Regions from separate parts of the Bacillus sp. LLTC93 genome, predicted to be linked through region 1. Evidence: riboswitches for the same ligand, from Rfam matches in the RefSeq annotation. Region 1 holds a riboswitch; the other holds the start of a gene.
What was found. Region 1 has a riboswitch for S-adenosylmethionine ahead of C6W18_RS12655 (bifunctional homocysteine S-methyltransferase/methylenetetrahydrofolate reductase). Riboswitches for the same ligand answer to the same signal wherever they lie in the genome.
Positions count from the first base shown of each region.

Region 2: another riboswitch for S-adenosylmethionine. It lies ahead of C6W18_RS09205 (sugar ABC transporter substrate-binding protein); the one in region 1 lies ahead of C6W18_RS12655 (bifunctional homocysteine S-methyltransferase/methylenetetrahydrofolate reductase).

Region 1 is NZ_PVME01000003.1:597,185-605,657, reverse strand. It holds gene metH (methionine synthase) at 1-1,506, opposite strand, end outside; gene C6W18_RS12655 (bifunctional homocysteine S-methyltransferase/methylenetetrahydrofolate reductase) at 1,490-3,331, opposite strand; SAM riboswitch class I at 3,410-3,528, opposite strand; gene C6W18_RS12650 (YajQ family cyclic di-GMP-binding protein) at 3,610-4,101, opposite strand; gene C6W18_RS12645 (CvfB family protein) at 4,339-5,187, shown strand; gene C6W18_RS12640 (BMP family lipoprotein) at 5,344-6,321, shown strand; gene C6W18_RS12635 (methyl-accepting chemotaxis protein) at 6,318-7,967, shown strand; gene C6W18_RS12630 (DegV family protein) at 8,008-8,473, opposite strand, start outside.
Region 2 is NZ_PVME01000002.1:772,653-781,125, forward strand. It holds gene C6W18_RS20040 (hypothetical protein) at 1-109, shown strand, start outside; gene ywaC (GTP pyrophosphokinase YwaC) at 170-802, opposite strand; gene C6W18_RS09195 (ABC transporter permease) at 896-1,909, opposite strand; gene C6W18_RS09200 (sugar ABC transporter ATP-binding protein) at 1,906-3,402, opposite strand; gene C6W18_RS09205 (sugar ABC transporter substrate-binding protein) at 3,475-4,593, opposite strand; SAM riboswitch class I at 4,763-4,873, opposite strand; gene C6W18_RS09210 (DUF1565 domain-containing protein) at 4,992-6,419, opposite strand; gene C6W18_RS09215 (branched-chain amino acid aminotransferase) at 6,789-7,880, shown strand; gene C6W18_RS09230 (hypothetical protein) at 8,417-8,473, opposite strand, start outside.

The sequences.
Region 1 (8,473 bases):
TGGAAAGACAAGAGGATCAAAAATAATGTCACTTGCAGGAATTCCATATTTCTTCGTTAGCAATTCATGGGAACGTACGGCAATCTCGAGCTTTCGTTCTGCTGTCACTGCCATCCCTGTTTCATCGATCGTTCCAACAACAAGTGCGCCGCCATATAGTTTCACAAGCGGAAGAATCTCTTCAAACCGCTCTTCGCCATCCTCTAAATTAATGGAATTGATGATGGCTTTCCCTTGAGAATAAGTGAGTGCTTTTTCAATCACGTGTTTATCTGTTGAATCAATGACAAAAGGGGCTTTGACCTTTTTCGTGGCTTCTTGTAAAAAGCCTTCCATGTCTGCTTCTTCATCACGGTCTGGATCTGCTAGACACACATCAATGACGTGAGCGCCATTTTTCACCTGAGCACGAGCAACTTCTGCCGCCTCTTCAAACTTTTGTTCAGCAATCAGTCGTTTGAATTTGCGGGAACCAATGACATTTGTCCGCTCACCTACAAAAAGCGGACGCATGGCTTCTTCATATATAAGGGGGTCAATTCCTGATACGGTATGCTGTGACGATTCATGTGCCATGCTGCGCGGCTGAAGCGAGCGCACTTCATCAGACAATGCCTGAATATGTGCAGGTGTTGTTCCGCAGCAGCCCCCGACGATATTTAACCAGCCTTCCTGTGCAAAGGCGGCGATTTTTTTAGCAAGAGAAGCAGGGGATTCGTGATATTGTCCTTCTTCATCTGGGAGACCTGCGTTTGGATAGCAGCTAACAGCTGACTTTGCGATGGAGGAGAGTGTGCGGATATGGTCTGTCATAAATTCTGGACCAGTTGCACAGTTTAGGCCAACGCTGATTGGTTTCATATGCTCAAGAGAGATATAAAAGGCTTCAATATCTTGACCAGCAAGGGTAGTGCCCATTGGTTCAATCGTACCTGATACCATTAGTGGTAATTGAATGCCGGTCGCGTTAAAGGCTTCCTGAATGCCCTTGAATCCAGCTTTTACATTCAGCATGTCTTGGCTTGTTTCTAAAAGAAGGGCATCACATTTGCCATCAATGAGTGCGCGGGCCTGCTCCTCATAGTTTGCGACGAGCTCTTCAAAGGTTGTGCCGCCTGTCACAGATAATGTTTTAGTTGTAGGCCCCATTGCGCCTACAACAAAACGAGGCCACTCAGGTGTGGAGAAACGGTCTGCTTCATCCTTTGCCAGCTGAGCAGCTCGTACGTTGAGCTCATAGGCAAGGTGGCCAAGCCCGTATTCATCGAGAACAAGTTTCGTAGCGCCGAATGTATTCGTTTCAATGAAATCCGCACTTGCCTCAAGGTATTCCCTGTGGATCGTGGAGATGATGTGAGGGGCTGTCAGGTTCAAATACTCGTTACAGCCCTCATACTCTTCTCCGCCAAAGTCCTCTGCTGTGAGATTGGCGTTTTGAATCATTGTGCCCATTGCACCATCAAGGACGAGGATGCGTTTCTTGAGTTGTTCAGTGATAGTTGACATTTACGTTTGGCTCCTTTTCTTTCTGATGGATGTAGGTTGTCAGTTCTGCTGTTAAATCTGATCGAAGGAAAGGGGTAATTAAATAAATGCCATTAAACAATTCGCAGGCCGTATCTAATAAAGACCGGGCAATCGCTAAGCCTTCTGTTCGCTGCTTTTCCTTATCCTCGCCTGCCTTGGCCATAATCTCACGAATCGAATCAGACAATTTGATGCCCGGAATTTCATGATGAATAAACTCTGCATTTCGACTGCTTGTTAACGGCATAATGCCGATGTAAATCGGTTTATCCAAATGACGGCTTTCCTCATGAATTTTCACTAGCTGTTCCTCTGAGTAAACAGGCTGTGAGATGAAATAATCAGCCCCGTATTCGATTTTTTTCTCAAGCCGTTTTACTGCTTTATCAATATGACGTACATTTGGATTAAACGCGCCAGCCACTGAAAAATTGGTCTTTTTTCCAAGCGGCTTCCCAGAGAAAGAAAGTCCTTCGTTAAACTGTTTGATCAGACGGATCAAATCAAAGGAGGTTAAATCATAAACAGATGTTGCACCTGGGAAATCACCAATTTTAGACGGGTCGCCAGTGATGGCTAAAATATCGGTTAAACCGAGAGTGTCGAGTCCCATCAAATGGGATTGTAGCCCAATCAAATTACGATCACGACACGTGATATGGACAAGTGAACGCATATCAAGCTGCTGTTTCAATAATGCGCCGCAAGCCACATTACTAATGCGCGGGGTCGCAAGGGAATTATCGGCTAACGTCAAGGCATCGATGCCTGCACTCTTTAATTCATTTGCTGCGACAAGGAATTTTTCAAAGTTCAGCTTCTTTGGCGGGTCCAGCTCTACGATAATCGATCGTTTTTTAACAGCCAGCTCGTCAAGTCCAGGTTCAGTGCGCTGGTCTTGGATCGAAATGATTTCTTCTTTTAATACTTTCACTTCTTTTTCAGTGATCGGTGCTAAATCTTTAACAGCTTCAGCCATTGCGCTAATATGCTGAGGCGTCGTTCCGCAGCAGCCTCCGATAATGCGTGCGCCTTGATTTCTAAACTCTAGCGCACTTTTTCGGAAATAATCATTATCTGTATCATAGACGAGTCTGCCTTCTTCAAGAGACGGGAGACTGCTGTTAGGATAGACAGATAAATAAGAATTTTCCAAAATCGGAACGCCTTCAAGTGCCTGAATCATATGATAAGGGCCTAGCCTGCAGTTGATGCCAACGACATCAGCGCCGAGAGAGGATAATTCAGATAAACCGTCCTTCAGTGGTGTACCGTCCTGCAAAACACCTTGCTCATGCATGGATACGTTCATGACAATCGGGAGAGTCGTTTCTTTGCGTGTAATTTCGAGAACGGCCTTCGCCTCTTCCATATCATAATACGTTTCAAGCAATAATCCGTCAGGCTGTTCATTTAATAGGATGTACAGCTGTTCTCTAAAGCTTCGTTTGATCTCGTCTATCGAGTAGGCATTTTTGTTAAACGTTCGAATGCCGCCAATCGTTCCGAGTACATAAGCTGAGCCAGCGGCAGCTTTTGCAATTTGTACTGCTTTTGTATTGATGCGTTTTGTTTCTTCTTCTAATCCGTAGCGGGATAGTTTAATATAATTCGCACCGTACGTGTTCGTTTGAATGATGTCAGCTCCAGCCTGCACATACGCCTCATGCACTCTTTTCACTTCATCTTCTTTTGATAAATTTAGTTCTTCAAAGCACCGGTCAATGCCGTAAGAGTATAAAAGTGTTCCCATTGCTCCGTCAGCAATCAATACGCGATTTTGTAAGTCTTGTAATAGGCCCATTGTATTCCTCCTTATTTCTATGTAACAAAAAAAGCCTTCTGATAAGAAGAAGACTTTTTGGCTGTATCGTAATTCTTCTCCTTATCTTCCAAGCAGTTGCTTGCTGGATTTAGCACCTTGGTCATAGAAAATACATTTCTACTACACCGGTTGCTGAGGCTTCACAGGGCCAGTCCCTCTGCCTCTCTTGATAAGAAAGCGATATGAACATGTCAATGAATTGAACTTCCATCAACTGTAACGAAAAAATCAGAAATAATCAATGGAAAATTTAAAATTTATCGAAAATTTATAAATTGGACGTCAATCGGCAAATCTGCTTTGCGCATGAGTGAAATGACCTCTTGTAAATCATCTTTATTTTTCCCTGTTACACGCACTTGGTCATCCTGAAACTGCGACTTCACTTTGATGCCAGATTGCTTAATGAGTGCGTTGATCTTTTTGGCATTGTCTTTATCGATACCACTAATCAGCTTGGCACGCTGGCGTACTGTTCCGCCTAGAGCATGTTCAGTTTTTCCGTAGTCGATGTTTTTAGTCGGCACATTTCGTTTAATCAGCTTTGTCACAAGCACATCTTTTAGCTGTTCAAGCTTGAAGTCATCATCTGAGATGAGAACGAGCTCTTCTTTTTCGAGTGAAATATCACTTTTACTTCCTTTAAAATCATAACGGTTTTTAATTTCTTTTAGCGCTGCTTGAATGGCGTTTTGCACCTCTGGCAGTTCCACCTTCGATACAATATCAAATGAACTTTCTTTTGCCATAACACATGACCTCCAAGTATAGATATTGCGTCTATTTTATCATGCAAACAGGGGAAGAAGAAACTTTATCATATAGACAAATCAAAGAGTTCAGCCGCTTGCAGTATAAATCAAGTGCAGTTTGTCCACTTTAGCTAACAGAACTAGAGATGTTCATGTTGAAAGAAGTATAGTAGAATAAAGTGAATCAAAAGATGAACGAACGCTCTTTTATGAGCAGATAGGAAGGAAGAGAACATGAGACCAGGTGAGCAATTGACCTTGCAAATAGATAACGAGATGGAGTACGGCTACTTTTTGACAGATGGTGAAGATTCGGTCCTCTTGCACCGCAGTGAGATGACAGAGGATATTGATGACCGAGATGAAGTAGAGGTCTACTTATATGTAGATCATGAAGAAAGACTAGCTGCGACGATGAAAATGCCTACAATCAATGCACATACATACGGCTGGGTAGAAGTCGTAGATGTTGTAGAAGACATGGGCGCATTTGTCGATGTCGGGCTATCAAAGGATGCACTTGTTGCAACAGAACACCTCCCGCCTTTTGAGGAAGCATGGCCGAAAAAAGGAGACAAACTCTACTGTATGCTGAAAGTCACAAGCTACGGTAGAATGTTCGCAAAGCCAGCCACTGAAGACGTGATCAGTGAATTGTTTACTGAGGCGCCAGAAACCTTAATGAACAAAGAAATCACTGGGACAATTTATCGCTTAATTGCGACAGGCTCCTTTATGCTGACAGATACAGGAGTGAGAGGATTTATCCACCGCACAGAACGAAAGGAAGAACCAAGGTTAGGTTCGACCGTTACAGGCCGCGTTATTGCGGTGAAAGAGGATGGAACCGTGAACGTTTCTTTGCTTCCTAGAAAGCAGGACGCGTTATCTGTTGATGCAGAAGAAATTCTAACTTATATGAGAACCCGAAATGGTGCCATGCCTTACTGGGACAAAAGTGATCCAGAAGATATACGTGAACGATTTCAAATGAGCAAGGCGGCCTTTAAACGAGCACTAGGTCATCTGATGAAAAATGACCTAGTCTTCCAAAAAGAAGGCTGGACATATGAAAAAAAGTGAGCATTTGCTCACTTTTTTATTTTTGCCATAAATAATGGGTTTTTTCAGTGAAAAAAGTCATAAAAAAAGCTGAAAAACCTTCCTTTTATCATTGAAACAACGCCTTTCAAATCCGATAAGAAAGAAGTAAGGATGATAAAAGGAGTGTGTTTTTGGATGAAAGTGAAGATCTCAATACTTCTGATGGCAGCCATGCTCATGGTACTCGCCTCATGCAGCAATCAACAGGGAGGACCACCGAAGTCAAATGTGAAGCATATTGGCGTCATGCTGACAGACGATGGTCTTGGTGATCAATCATTTAACGATTCTTCATTTAAAGGTTTAGAAAAAGCACGTGACGGGCTTGGCATTGAATTTGATTATAGAGAAATTGCAGAAACGGATACATACGAAAAAGGGCTGACAGAGCTCGTAAAAGATGGCAATGACCTGATCATCGGTGTAGGCTTCAGTATGCAAGAAGACTTAGAAAAAGTCGCAAAAACATATCCGAAGAAGCAATTCTTGCTGATCGATGCCGTATCTGAGCTGAAAAATGTGACCTCCGTGACATTTAAAGAAGAGCAAGGCAGCTATTTAGCAGGAGCACTTGCTGCCATGACAACGAAAAGTGATGTCATTGGATTTGTTGGCGGTGTCGATGCGGATCTCATTCATCGTTTTGAAAAAGGATTTCAGAAAGGCGCCAAATCTGTGAATCCGAAAATCAACATCCTGTCCACCTATGCAGGTACATTTAGTGACGCAGGCAAAGGTAGTAAAATTGCTAAAGAAATGATCAAAAAGAAAGCAGATGTTTTATACGCCGCAGCCGGCTATACGGGTGTTGGTGTATTAAAAGAAGCGCAATCACAAGGCAAATATGCAATTGGCGTAGACAGCGATCAGTACTATACAGCTGAAAAAGCTGTGATTTCGTCCATGGTCAAAAAAGTCGATGAAGTGGTCTATCAATTCAGCGAACAGCTCGTAAAGAACAATCAAATCAAAAGCGGGCATATCGTCTATGACTTAAGCAATGACGGAATCGATATGGCAAGAATCCGAGTGCTCAAGGATGCTGAGAAATTGACCAAAAAAATAAATGGACTGAAGCAGACGCTTCTGAAAGAAGAGGGGGCAGCATCATGAGCTTACGCGTTAAAATTTTGCTCAACTCACTCATCTCACTTCTTTTAGCGGTTGGTGTCATCGCCTTTATCATTGTCAGCATGACAAAGATCCAATCATCGAATGAAACAGAAGTTCAAACTTTACTCAACGTACAAAAAACGAAGGCGAGCTTTGAAAGTGTTGAACAAGCCATGACCAACTATTCCATGACACTTTCAGATGAACAGCTAGAGGTCGTTCAAAACGATATCTCTACAGCAAAAAAACAGCTGCAAACGTTAAACAAAAACGCAGGAAATATGAACAAAGAAGCATTAACGAGGTTAAATTCAAAGTTTGACACGTGGACCAAGGAAGCCAACAATGCCATTGGTGAAAAAAATGCATCTGATGCAAGACGTGTGGCAGCAAGAATTGATGGTGTCTTAAACGACGTGCATACGATGAATAAAAGAGCACAAGAAGCGTATGAACAAAATCTAGAGAATGCAGCAGAAAATGTGCAGTGGATCATCACAAGTGCACTCGTCGCAGCACTCACACTGATTGTCATCTCCGTCTTTTTAAATATTGGTTTAACGAGATCCATCGTGACACCAATCAAATCACTATCCTACCGGGCCAAGCAGATTGCAGAAGGAAACCTTGCTGTGGAGCGGATGGACATCCAGCGTAAGGATGAGATCGGCGTCTTAAATGAATCATTCAATCAAATGACAGATCAGCTGATTAGTCTAATTAAAGAAATCAGCAATGTCTCAAGTCAAGTGGAGAATTTCTCGATCCAGTTAGATGATGAAAACAAAAAGCTGATGGAATCTGCGAATCAAGTGTCTGTTTCGACAGACGAGATGGCAAATGGTTCACAAGCGATTTCAGAAGACCTCCAGCATGGCGTTAGTTTAATTGAGAAAATGGATCAGCATGGACGTAAAAATTCCGAACGATCACAAACGGTCATCCGCAGTACAGAGGATGCCATTGAAGCAGTGGAAAGCGGAAAGCACACGTTAACAGAAACAAAAACAGCAATCGAAAAAAATACACATGCAACAAGGCAAATCGAGCAGTCAGCAGGAGAATTCACTCAATACGCCAGCGGAATCTCGGCAATGGCCAAAACGGTTTCTGACATTGCGGACCAGACCAACCTACTCTCGCTAAATGCGGCGATTGAAGCGGCTAGAGCAGGGGAAGCTGGAAAAGGCTTTGCCGTTGTAGCAGATGAAATTCGTAAGCTTGCAGATGAATCATCTAACGCAACAAGACAAATCTTTGACATGGTCAGTCATATTGAAAGAGGCATTCAGTCCATTAGTCAAACCGTGCAAGAAGGGGTTAAGCTTTCTCTTCAGCAGCAGGATGCGATGGACAAAACCTCACACTCCTTTGAAGATATAGAAACAAAAGCACAGCATATTAAAGAAGAAATGGCATTTTTAAATGACCAAATTATTCAATCGACAGAGCTTGGCGGACAAGTGCTGCACTCGATTGAAAATATTAGTGCAGTTGTAGAAGAAACAGCAGCAGGCAGCGAAGAAATTTCTGCCTCGGCCAATGAACAGCTGCAATCGTTCCATCAAATGAACAAACAGGTAGAAGAACTGATGAGTATGACGGCGAGGTTAAATGAAACCGTTCATCGATTTAAACTTTCATAAGAAAAGCACCCTTCCCTACATGTTGAGGGAAGGGTGCTTTTTATGAGGGTTTGCCTGTAAAGAAGATCGCAAGCGTGCTAGGACCTGAATGGGACCCAACAGCAGCACCGATGATATGAATATCTATTTCTTTTGGATGAAATTCGGTTTCGATCAATTGCCTCATGTCTTCTGCAAGTGCAGGATCATCACCATGACTAATGCCGACTGTTTGGTTCGACCAGTCCGTTCCGCGCTCTTTCATCAGTTCAATAATGCGTTTCAGCAGTTTTTTACGTCCGCGTATTTTTTCAAGCGGTATCAGTTTTCCATCCTCGACGTGTAAAATGGGTTTAATGCTTAACAAACCGCCAACAAATGCAGACGCTTTACTGATTCTTCCGCCTCTTGCTAAATACGATAAATCGTCTACAGTAAAAATATGTTGTAAAGATTCACAAAAATGCTTTACAGACGTTTCAATTTCTTGTATTGTATTTCCGTCACTGGCAAGTGATTGAGCGTGT
Region 2 (8,473 bases), on a different contig from region 1:
GATAACAGGTATTTCCATTGGCGCTTCTACTCAAAAAGACAGCCAATCTGCACAATCTCAAGACAAGGATACGATCATTCAAAAGAGAGATCGCGGAACCAACCCTTAATATGGAAGCCTATGAATAAAAAGAGTAGCTGTGATCAAAAACAGCTACTCTTTTTATCTGCTAATCAATTTCTCGTTTGATATTTTGCATTTTTTCATCTAAGTAATGGGCGATATCTGCCGCTTCCTTCAGTTCATCGGTGAGCTGATGAGGGACATCGTTTTGCAGTTTATAATAGATTTTATGTTCAAGACTCGCCCAGAAATCCATCGCAATGGTCCGCACCTGAATCTCGACCTTCACATGCTCCACACGATTCGTTAAGTAGACAGGAATCTCAACAATTAAATGAAGACTTCTGTAGCCGTTTGGCTTTGGATGTTGAATGTAATCCTTCACTTCAAGGATCTTTAAATCCTCTCTTTGCCTCAATACATCAATAATGTTATAGATATCCTGAATAAAAGAGCAGATGATGCGGACTCCAGCGATATCATGAATATGCTCCTTCGCACATTGTGTGGTGATGTCGCATCCCTTTCTTGCTAGCTTATTCACGATGCTCTCAAAGGATTTGATCCGTGATTTTGTATGCTCTATTGGGTTGTGTCCATGGATTAAATTATATTCCTGACTAATAATCGAAAACTTTGTATCCATTTCATCTAACGCAAATTTATATACTAATAATTCATTTTTCCAGTCTTCCATGACACTTTTCAAATCTTCTACATGAGTTGCTGACATATTCATTCTATTTGTCATCTCCTTTTGACAAACGGCGGTTACACCGCTTTCCGTTTACTAGACGGAGAGAGGACGCGAATGGTTTTAAAAAAATACCCGCTAGCCACGCTGCTTGTAATACGTCAGCGCCAGCGCAAGTGCAAGCACCGATCCTTTCACGATGTCCATCGCATAGTAAGGGACAGACATCATCACTAGTCCATTTTGTAAAATACCGATGAGCACAGCACCAATAAAAGTGCCAAATGCGTTTGGCTTACCTGCTCCCATGACGGAAAAGCCGATAAAGGCAGCCGCTACTCCATCCATTAAATAAGGCGTTCCGGCATTAATTTCTGCTGTCATCACCCTTGACGCCAGCACAATACCACCTATCGCTGCAAATAAAGCAGACAGAAGATATGCTGCGATTTTGTATTTGTTCACATGAATGCCAGACAATCGAGCCGCTTCCTTATTCCCACCGATGATGTACATAAATCGACCATGCTTTGTGTAGGTCATGAAAACATGCGCAAATAGCACGATGGCTGCCATAATCAAAATGATATATGGCACCTGTCCGATTTTGCTGAAAAAGGCGGGGATGGTACCAGTTGAGAACGTACCATCAGGCAGCACCATATTTTCAGAAATGGTCGCACCTTTCGTGTAGGTTTGAGCCAGCCCTTGAATGATAAACATCATGGCTAATGTCATGAGCATATCTGGAATCTTCATTTTGACAATCATCCATGCATTCAGTAAACCAACAATGATAGCAGCCGCTAGCGCAGAGAGGATCGCAATCAGTGGGTTTTGCGAGAACCATACAAACATAGAGATCACAATCGCATTCGATAGCGTAGCAACTGAGCCTACTGATAAATCAAAGCCATTCACTGCCAATGATATCGTTAAGCCCACTGCAATGATGGTGACAATTGAGATAGATCGTAAAATGTTGATGATATTCCCTGATTGCAAAAACGCTGGATTCGCTGCCGCAAATACCACGATCAAAACGACAATCGTTAAGATGGTGCCATATTGATAAAAGAAATCAAACAGGTGAAATGATGGCCGCTGTTTTTTGATTTGCTGAACAGGGGCTGAAATTTGTCGTTCGCTCATGATTGTCCTCCTGTTGAATGATATAAAAGCTCTTCTTCAGTCGTTGGTGCGGTCATTTCCCGGGTAATGCTGCCATCATATAGCACGTATACTCGGTCTGCAATGCCCGCAATTTCCGCCAGCTCACTTGACGCATAAATCACGGACTTTCCTCGGGCGGCAAGTTCTGCAATAAGAGAGAAAATGTCTTTTTTCGCTCCAACGTCTACCCCTTTGGTTGGTTCATCAAAGAGATACACATCCGCCTCAGCTAGCAGCCATTTTCCAATGGAAATCTTTTGCTGATTTCCACCAGATAAATGCTTTACCTTCGCCTCAAGAGAAGGCGTTTTGACGCCAAGCCGTTTGACGATTTCACCTGCTGCCTGCTTTTCCTTAGGACGATGTAAGAAGCTGAGCATCCGTGAGAATGAGCGAAGACTTGCAGCTGTTAGGTTCCATCCCACGGTCTCTTCCGTCAAAATCCCTTCTTTTCTCCGCTCCTCGGGAACAAGTGCCAAGCCGGCTCTCACTGCTTGATGAGGCGATTTGATTTGAATGGTTTTACCATGAAGCTGCACAATGCCCATCTTTTTTTCTGAGGCGCCAAAAAGGGCTTTGCACAACTCTGTTTTACCAGCACCGACAAGTCCTGCAATCCCGAGAATTTCTCCCTTTTTCACATGAAGATGAATGTTGCTTAATTTATGCTGGTCGTATAACTGTTTCACTTCAAGCACAATAGGTGCATCCTTCAAAGGTGTACGGTGCGGGAATTGCTCCTCTAATGGTGTGCCTAGCATTTCCTCAATGACCTGCTGGGGATTTGTGTCTTTGACGAGGTGTGCTGCCACATCGGTTCCATTTCGCATCACAGTCAGCTCATCACAGATATTGAAAATTTCGGGCATTCGATGCGAGATAAACACAATACCCGTTCCATTCTTTTTCAGTTGATCAATCATTGAGAATAACTTGCTTGTTTCTGCATGACTAAGCGGAGCAGTTGGTTCATCTAAAATTAAAATGCTGCATTTGATCGAAACGGCCTTGGCAATGAGCACCATCTGTTTTTCTGCAAGTGTCAGATCACTCACAAGACGTTTTGTGGAGATGTCGATGTCCATCTCTTTTAATAGTTGAGCCGCCTTGCGATGAAGCTCTTTCCAGCGGACAAATGATTTTTTCTCAATCTCATGCATCATCATGTTCTCACCAACACTTAAATAGGGAACAAGAGCCGTATCCACTTCTTGATGGACTGTCTGCACACCGTATGAGGCCGCATCCTTCGGTGTTTGAATCGATGCAGTCTTGCCATTGATGTGGATGGTTCCCTCGAAATGCGAATGAGCGCCAGAGAGAACTTTCATTAACGTTGATTTCCCAGCACCGTTCGCTCCAATCAGCGCATGGACCGTACCTTTTTTTAATGTGAAATTCACTTGATCCAGCGCTTTAACCCCTGGGAATTCAATCGAAATATTCTTCATACAAACAAGCGGCGAAGTCATAGGTGTCCTCCTTGTCTATTGATCGTCATTTGAAAAACGAAACACCCTCTATGGGAAGAGAGTGTACGTTGTTTATTTTGCATAATGTTTCTTCAAGGTCTTCATCCAATCTTCTTCAAAAGCAGTAGATGAACCGAATCCCTTTACTTCTTCCGCAAGATTAACCATATTGATAGCCTTGCCGGCTTGATGAAGCTGCTTTTGTGAAATGAGGGAGGCCTCAAGGTCATAGGAAGAGGGTGTTTTCTCTCCAGCTATTTTCTTCGCAAGAATCCTCACGTCAACTGCACCAATGAGCTTCGGATCAACCGCTGCTGTGTACTTCCATGGGCTGTCTTTCGCTGTCATTTCCTGAAGGTCGGCATTTGACACATCAATACCGTAAATCTTCACTTCTGTTCTTCCGGCTTCCTTTAAGGCTCTTGCCGCACCAATAGCAAATGCGTCCCACGTGGCAAAAATAGCGTCAAGCTTGCCCTTTGGATACTTATTTAGCATGGCAGCCACTGCATTTTGTGTTTGCACAGACGTATCAGAGGAAGCAATGCCAAAACGGTCAAGTTCCTTGATTCCTTTATGCTGTTTGAGCGTTTCTTGGTACACTTTGTTTCGTCTCACCATTGGTGGGAACCCATCTACCCAGAGGTACGCAATATTTGCTTTTCCTTTAAAATCAGACACGAGAGCATCTAATGATTTTTTCGCTAATTGTTCGTCATCTTGTGACGTCACTGTGACTCCTTTGATGTCCTTCAGCTTAGGATTCGAATCAAAGGCCACAACGGGAATGCCTTTCGCTGTGATCTTTTTCACATCAGCGACTGTCGCCTCATCGTCCCCATGAGAGATGATAAAGCCATCATAGTTTTCTTCTAGCGCCTGAGAGATCGCATCATGGAACTTCGCTGTATCCCCGTTAGCTGTGTACACGTCCACCGTAAAGCCTAGCGCTTCACCTTCTGCCTTTGTTCCAGCTAGAAACTGAGCCGTATGATCGTCTCCGCCGATTTTGCGGATGACTTTAATTTTTGCTCCCTGTCCCTTTGCAAAGCGCTTCGGTACATTGTCAAAGGAAACTTTTTCGTTCGCATTCGCCTTTGAGCCTGAGCTTGATCCTGCTCCACAACCTGCTAATAGGACGGTTAGGATCGTCAATAATACAAAAGATGATGTCCAATATTTACGTTTCATTGCTGTTCCTCCTCGAGTTGTTTTATTTTTCACATCGGAAAACTAGGTAAAAAAGTAAGAAAACGCCAGTAAACCAGTGGATTGCTTCTAAAATAGAAACAAAAAAGCCTCTCTTGATAAAGAGAGGCGTTATCACCGTTGCATGAAACATGTATCGGGAAGTCTTCCTCTCTTATCTGTCAAAGCTGTCACAGCTTTGCAGGAATTAGCACCAATTTCTAAAAATAGAAACGGTTGCTGGGCGTCATAGGGCCAGTCCCTCTGCCTCTCTTGATAAGAGATCCGTTATGAAATTTGTTTTAGTTGAAATGTCTTCTTTACTTTAATGCGATGTCACACCAATGTCAATGACTTTTTTGAATATTTCTAAAATGATGCGTTCGTGACCATTGACTTGATTAATTGCCGATGATTTTCTTGGCAGGTGATGATTTCTTTAGACGAAAATCATATTTTTTCTCATTCACATATTGTGGATTGAGGTGTGCTGATCCTTTATCTTGACCGCTTTTAGAGCGATACGTTTTGTAGCCTTCCATCCATTTTCCGCGCCATACCCACCGTGATGCTTTCGCGCCTTTGCGGTCATCATAGACGTTCTTCTGGAATGTATTCTTTTGGTTGATTTGATACAAGTTCACGACTAAGTAATGCGATGCACTAGCTGTCATGATATTATTCGTGATCCGATTGTTCACCGATTGATATTGCATGAGCAATTGACCGCCTTCTAAGTCGGCTGTATCATTTTTGTACAAAATATTATGTGAGATGGTCGTGTTTGTTGTTCCGCCCCTCTTCTTGTCATAGCCGCCAATTGAAATGCCTGTATAACGGTTCAAATACACTTGATTGTGCTCGATGCGAATGCGATCCGCCATTTTCCCTTTATGCTCACTTGTGACTTCAATCCCAAGGTCATTGTGATGTGTGATGTTATGATCGATCACAATGTCTTTCCCGCCATCAACATAAATTCCGCCAGCGGAGATGTCCTTGCCGTAGGCTGGATTCCCATAACTCGTAATCTCATATACTTTGTTTCTAGATACGACACCATTTCTGACCTGATCATATTTTTTAGAAGGTGCTACGTTCTCAAAACCAATTAAATCAATGCCAATATTATCAGTGTGCCTAACCGTGTTATGTGTCACGCGGAATTTTTTGACGTTCCCGTTTAACACAAGGGCTTCACTATAGCCTAGCTTCAATTTCTCCACGGTATTTCCTTTGATTTCGATGTCTTCAATCGCTGCTGGTGCTTTCGTTCCATAGACCGCAATGCCATGCGCATTCCCATTTTTATGTGTTGTTTGAATGTCGTGCACACGGTTGTTGAGCAGTTTGACTCCTTTGCCGCTGCCTGTGACGAAAATACCGACTGGTGTGACATCTTCTTTCTTCGTTTTGATATGTCCGACTGTCAGACCTTTAAGGGTGATATAGCTTTTTTGATCAATTTTGACAAGACCGCCGTCTGCTTGATTTCCTTTAAGGGATGCTCCGCTAATGACAGGCTTTTCTTTTCCATAAGCTTGAAAGACAACTGGTGCTTTCTTTGTTCCTGAATGGCGGACAATCAATTTCTCTTTGTAAGTACCACCTCTCATGTTAATCGTTGCCCCAGCTTTAGCCATACTTGCCGCTTTCTTCAGTGTGCGGAAAGGTTTTTGCTTCGTTCCAGGGTTTTTGTCGTTTCCGTTTGTTGCCACGTAATAAGTTGTGCCTTGCTTGGCGCCAGCCTCCTCTGTCATCGCTTGACAGCCAAAGCTGATCACAGTCATGAATAGAATCAGTAAGATACCTGGTATCATTCGTTTCATCTCGTTGTTTGCTCCTTTCACTTCTCTTCTTCCTTTATCGGTTAAAAAAAAGAGGAATTAAAATATGACGCTGCCCCTTGCAATGTACTGGTCAAAAGGTGTATGGTTGAAAGAATATCTTACAGGAAAACCACTCGTTTCTAAATTGTCAGATTAATCAGTTAATAAAGAATTTGGATTTTATTTCTTTTTGGAAAAGGGGTGACATGAGCCAAACTGACGGCAGTGAGGAGGAAAGCGCTTTAACAGATTTTTCTTGTCTGAATTCCAGAAAACCTATTGCTAATATTTTGTGAAGGTATAGAATAGAATCATAATTATTTCATATTATTAGAATTTTCAAATAATCAAACAGCAAGGAGATTTACAATGCCAAAACAACCCATCCGCGTTGAACTTAGTTCAACAAAAAAACCAAAACCTCAATCTGATCAACTTGAATTCGGAAAGATCTTCACAGATCACATGTTTGTGATGGATTATTCAATTGATAAAGGCTGGTACGATCCAAGAATTATTCCTTATCAGGCGATTCCAATGGACCCAGCTTCTATGGTCTACCATTATGGTCAATCGGTTTTCGAAGGCCTAAAGGCTTATGTTTCCGAGGATCAAAAAATTCTCTTATTCCGTCCGGAAAAGAACATGGAACGCTTAAACAGATCCAATGACCGCCTGTGTATCCCGCAAATTGATACAGAAACGGTTTTAGAGGGCTTAAATGAACTCATTCGTATTGATAAGGATTGGGTACCTGATGCAGAGGGCACTTCCTTGTATATTCGTCCATTCATTATTTCCACTGAGCCTTATTTAGGCGTTGCACCGTCAAGCACGTATAAGCTGCTCATTATCTTATCTCCAGTGGGATCATACTATAAAGAAGGCATTCATCCGGTGAAAATTGCGGTTGAAAACGAGTTTGTCCGTGCCGTTAAGGGTGGAACAGGAAATGCCAAAACCGCTGGAAACTATGCCTCAAGCCTGAAGGCACAGCAAGTCGCTGAAACCAAAGGGTTTTCGCAGGTTCTTTGGCTTGATGGGGTCGAGAAAAAGTACATTGAAGAAGTCGGTAGTATGAATATCTTCTTTAAAATCAATGGAGAAATCGTGACGCCTGAATTGAACGGCAGCATTTTAGAAGGCATCACACGTAACTCTGTACTTGAGCTGTTAAAGCATTGGGAGATTCCAGTGACAGAACGCAAAATTTCAATTGATGAGTTAATTGAAGCACATCAATCAGGCGAACTTGAAGAAATCTTTGGAACTGGGACGGCGGCCGTGATCTCTCCTGTCGGTGAATTAATTTATCACGATCAGCCATATGTCATTCAAAATGGTCAAACAGGCGAGGTATCAAAGAAATTGTACGAAGCCATTACTGGCATTCAAAAAGGAACACAGCCAGACATCTTCGGCTGGACAGTAGAAGTCGATTCGGTCGTCAAGCAGGCTTAAGTATGCGAAAGAACCTTTCATTTCATGAAGGGTTCTCAGATTGTTGACAAAGGGCTAAAATGATCTTTATTTTAGCCCTTTTTCTTCTTTTCAGCGTGATTGAAAACCTTTGAAGTCTAGGAAGGACGAGCACTGGAGCGGAGCGAATTTGACATTCGTGAGCACCGGCGCGCAGGACTGACACCGAATGCGAGGGTTTGTCTACACGCTGAGAACCTTTCATTTCATGAAGGGTTCTTTTTTTGTTTATTTCCCCCTCCAACATACCTTATAATGGAAATCAGACACTTATTCCACGCATAAGGAGTGATGGTATGTTTTTTACTTACCTGCTAGCTATATGTGGGATCATCATTGGTTCATGTATAATAGCTACAGGTTTCGAGGATTCGCCGTTCCTCACTCGGTTTGTATTTAAGTTTCTAGGGATTTCTACCATTGTCCTTTCCATTACTTTTGTAAAGTATCGACGAAAAAGATTACTCCATCAAAAGACGAAATAGACTCATTTGCACACTTGATCTGACAGCATTCCATCAAATCGTGCACCAAAACAAGATCGACACACACACAATCACCCCTGCATACACCCA